One region of the Nonomuraea sp. NPDC059194 genome, then DNA from elsewhere that is predicted to be linked to it. Evidence: riboswitches for the same ligand, from Rfam matches in the RefSeq annotation. Region 1 holds a riboswitch; the other holds the start of a gene.
What was found. A riboswitch is a leader RNA that binds a small molecule or an ion and turns the genes downstream of it on or off. The one in region 1 is predicted to bind glycine.
Positions count from the first base shown of each region.

Region 2: linked by a shared signal. The riboswitch ahead of gcvP (aminomethyl-transferring glycine dehydrogenase) and the one ahead of gcvT (glycine cleavage system aminomethyltransferase GcvT) in region 1 are both predicted to bind glycine.

Region 1 is NZ_JBHZBH010000029.1:774-2,966, forward strand. Features, by position in the region: gene gcvH (glycine cleavage system protein GcvH) at 1-181, opposite strand, end outside; gene gcvT (glycine cleavage system aminomethyltransferase GcvT) at 178-1,263, opposite strand; glycine riboswitch at 1,395-1,492, opposite strand; tRNA gene ACFXJ8_RS29940 (tRNA-Leu) at 1,542-1,625, opposite strand; gene bcp (thioredoxin-dependent thiol peroxidase) at 1,705-2,178, opposite strand.
Region 2 is NZ_JBHZBH010000009.1:22,833-25,025, forward strand. Features, by position in the region: gene gcvP (aminomethyl-transferring glycine dehydrogenase) at 1-1,312, opposite strand, end outside; glycine riboswitch at 1,461-1,552, opposite strand; gene ACFXJ8_RS14200 (MerR family transcriptional regulator) at 1,587-2,193, opposite strand, start outside.

The DNA.
Region 1 (2,193 bases):
CGCCGACCGAGTCACCGGCCTCGAACGTCGCCCCGACCTCGGGGAGCTGCACGTAGACCACGTCGCCAAGCGCCTCGGCCGCGTAGGCGGTGATGCCCACCGTCACGGTCATACCGTCGTCGAGGCCGGCGATCCACTCGTGCTCCTTGGTGTAGCTCAGGTCGTCAGGGATGGTGCTCACTTGTTCCTCCTGTAGAAAGGCAGCTCAACCAGGTCAACAGCTTCTTGGCTGCCCCGGATGTCAACGGCCAGACCTTCTTGTATTCCAGTGTCCACGTACGCCATCGCGATGGGCTTGCCGAGGGTCTGCGACGGAGCGCCGCTGGTCACCTCGCCCACGACGGCACCGTCCTTGGTGACCGGGAACCCGTGGCGGGGCACCCGGCGGCCCGTCGCGACCAGGCCGACGAGGCGGCGGCGCGGCGGAACGTCCTTGACGGGCTCGAGCGCGGCCCTGCCGACGAAGTCGCCGGGCTTGTCGAACTTCACCACGCGGCCGAGGCCCGCGTCGAACGGCGTGAGCGAGGCGTTGAGCTCGTTGCCGTACAGCGGCATGCCGGCCTCGAGGCGGAGCGTGTCGCGGCTGGACAGGCCCGCGGGCATGATCCCGTACGGCTCGCCCGCCTTGGTCAGCGCGTGCCACAGCGCGACGGCGTCGGCGTTGCGGACGAACAGCTCGAAGCCGTCCTCGCCGGTGTAGCCGGTGCGGGCGATCAGCGCCTCGGCGCCGGCGACGGTGCCGGGCAGGCCCGCGTAGTACTTCAGGCCCTCGAGGTCGGCGTCGGTGAGCGTGGAGAGGATCTCCTGGGCGCGGGGGCCCTGGACGGCGATGAGCGCGTACTGGTCGGAGCGGTCGTCGACGACGGCGTCGAACCGCTCGGCGCGCTCGGTGAGCCGCTCGGTGACCATGAGGTAGTTGGAGGCGTTGGCGACGACCATGAACTCCTCGTCGGCCAGCCGGTAGACGATGAGGTCGTCGAGCACGCCGCCGCGCTCATCGACGATCATGGTGTAGCGGGCGCGACCCGGCACGAGCGCGGACAGGTGGCCGACGAGCGCGTAGTCGAGCGCCTGGCCGGCCTGCGGGCCCGTCACGAAGATCTCGCCCATGTGGGACAGGTCGAACAGCCCGGCCCGCTCGCGGACGGCGTTGTGCTCGGCTGACTCGCTTCCGTAGCGCAGCGGCATGAGCCAGCCGGCGAAGTCGGTCAGCGTCGCACCGAGACTCTCGTGTACGTCTCGTAGCGGTGTCGGTCGGGACATTGTTCGCACCTCAGAATGGGTCGGATGCCAGGATCCTCCCCCTCTGTCATCGGTGCCTGAGAGCTTCGCCCGGGTCTATACCGGACTTTCACCTTCGGCGAGGCCCCGCAGGCCTGCTTTCCAGAGGTCACCTGGCCCGCGCGGTCCTTTGCCTTGAGAGGTTCGCGGGGAGGGCTTGCTCCTTCAGGGGCCCTGGCCGGGTGCCAGGACGCTCTCCCGCGTGGGTTCATCGGTGTCTGTAGGCAAGACTAGTACGGAATGGGCCGCCAAGGGAAAGGTGCGGGCGGGGGGACTCGAACCCCCACAGTGTCTCCACCAACAGGACCTAAACCTGCCGCGTATGCCTATTTCGCCACGCCCGCGCATCCGGCATCAGCTTAGCGCCCGGGCAACGGCGGAGATACTGGTTTGCGATCAAGCCGACTGGCTTGATCGCAAACATCAGGCCAGGCCGAGCTTCTTCTTCAGGCTCTCCACGTGGCCGGTGGCCTTCACGTTGTAGAGGGCCTGCTCGATCTTCCCGTCGGCGTCGATGACGAAGGTCGAACGGATCACGCCGACGACCTCCTTGCCGTACAGCTTCTTGGTGCCGTAGGCGCCGTACGCCTTGTGGACCTCGAGGTCGACGTCCGACAGCAGCGGGAAGGTCAGCGCGTCGCGCTCGGCGAACTTCACCAGCTTGTCGGTCTTGTCCTTCGACACGCCGAGCACGACGAAGCCCTCGTCGGTCAGCCGGCCGAGGTTGTCGCGGAAGTCGCACGCCTGCTTGGTGCATCCGGGCGTCATCGCGGCCGGGTAGAAGTACAGGATGACGCGCTTGCCGCGGTAGGCGTCGAGGGAGACGGCCTCGCCGTCGGCCACGGGGAGCGTGAAGTCCGGAGCGGCGTCTCCTGGCTGGAGCTTGGTTTCGGTCACGGCCTCAACCTAACC
Region 2 (2,193 bases), on a different contig from region 1:
CGAAGGCGGCGGCGACCTGCTCCAGGTGGGCCAGGGTGGTCTTCTCGTCGCAGGCGATCGAGACGTGGTCGGCGTCGACCGTCCAGAGGTTGATCCCGCGCTCGGCGGCCGCGGCGACCACCTGGGCGGCCCTGCCGGGCACGCGGGTCAGCACGGTGTCGAAGAAGACGTCGTGGACGACCTCGACGCGGCCCGCGCGCAGGGCGGCGGCCAGCGTGACGGCCATGCGGTGGGTGCGCTGAGCGATGCGGCGCAGCCCCTCGGGGCCGTGGTAGACGGCGTACATGCCGGCGATGACGGCCAGCAGCACCTGGGCGGTGCAGATGTTGCTGGTGGCCTTCTCGCGGCGGATGTGCTGCTCGCGGGTCTGCAGGGCCAGGCGGTAGGCCGGGTCGCCGTCGACGTCCACCGACACGCCGACGAGCCGTCCTGGCATCTGCCGCTGCAGGCCCTCGCGGACCGACATGTAGGCGGCGTGCGGGCCGCCGAAGCCGAACGGCACGCCGAAGCGCTGCGAGGAGCCGATCGCGATGTCGGCGCCGAGGTCGCCGGGGGCGGCCACCAGCGTCAGCGACAGCAGGTCGGCGGCGGCCACGACGAGCGCGTTGTGCGCGTGCGCCGCCTCGGCCAGGGCGCGGAAGTCACGCAGCCGGCCGGAGGCGCCGGGGTACTGCACGAGCACGCCGAAACACTCGGGCAGCTCGCCGTCGAGGGAGTCGACGACCAGCTCGATGCCCAGCGGCTCGGCCCTGGTGGCCAGGACGGCCTTGGTCTGGGGCAGCGCGTCGGCGTCGACGACGAAGACGTTGCTCTTGGACTTGCCCGCCCTGCGCGCCAGCGTCATCGCCTCGGCGGCGGCCGTGGCCTCGTCCAGCAGGGACGCGCCGGCCACGTCGAGGCCGGTCAGGTCGGAGACGACGGTCTGGAAGTTGAGCAGCGCCTCAAGCCGGCCCTGGGAGATCTCAGGCTGGTAGGGCGTGTAGGCGGTGTACCAGCCGGGGTTCTCCAGCAGGTTGCGCCTGATCACCGCGGGGGTGATCGTGTCGTGGTAGCCCAGGCCGATCATCGAGGTGAGCACCTGGTTGCGGTCGGCCAGCGAGCGCAGCTCGGCGATCACTTCGGTCTCGCTGGCCGCGGCGGGCAGCCTCAGCTGGTCCTTGGCCCTGATGGCCTCAGGTACGGCGACCGCCACCAGGTCGGCGACCGACTCGAAACCGACCGCCTCCAGCATCTTGGCCTGCTCGGCGTCCGAGGGACCGATGTGGCGGGTCGCGAAAGGCGGTGCAGCGAGATCGCTGAGGGGCTCGGTCATGGAACTGCCTCCCAAGGCTGGTGGAGAGCGCACGGGCGTATGCCGGGTCTCCCCCTCTGTCATCAACCTGAGAGGTTCGCCCGCGAGGTCGCGGGCTTGCACCGTCGGTGAGACGCGCCTGGCTGGCGTGCCTGCTTTCCAGAGTTGCCTCACCCGAGCGGTACTGGATGCCTGAGAGATTCCGGGGAGGGTTGCTCCTTCGGCGCCCCGGTCGGCCGGGGACTCTCCCGCACGGGGTCGTCAGCTTCAGCCCTAGGCTACCAGCGTTCGGCAATCAGCCCAGTCGGCGGGCCTTGCGGCGCTGGGCCAGTTCGTCAGCGGGGTGGTCGGCCGGGACTGTGTCCTCGACCGCCGCTCGTTCCCCCGGCAGCTCCGCGAGCGATCCCTCGACCTCGCGCCAGACCCTGCCGAGCGCGATGCCGAACACTCCCTGACCGCCCTGCAGCAGGTCGATGACCTCGTCGGCCGAGGTGCACTCGTAGACGCTCACGCCGTCGCTCATGAGCGTGATCCCGCTCAGGTCGCCGATGCCTCTGTCTCTCAGGTGTTGTACGGCGGTGCGGATCTGCTGGAGCGACACGCCGGTGTCGAGGAGCCGCTTGACGACTTTGAGCACCAGGATGTCGCGGAAGCTGTAGAGCCGCTGAGAGCCGGAGCCCTGGGCGGCTCTTATCGTGGGCTCGACCAGGCCGGTGCGCGCCCAGTAGTCGAGTTGCCTGTAGGTGATGCCGGCCGCCGCGCAGGCCGTCGGGCCGCGATAGCCGATGTCGCCAGGCAGAGCCGTGGGCTGCTCGTCGAAGAGCAGGCCCTGCTCACCCGCACGCTGGCGCGCACTCTCGCGCCGCACCGGGTCTTCCTGGCCGGCCGTCTTTCCCTCGCCG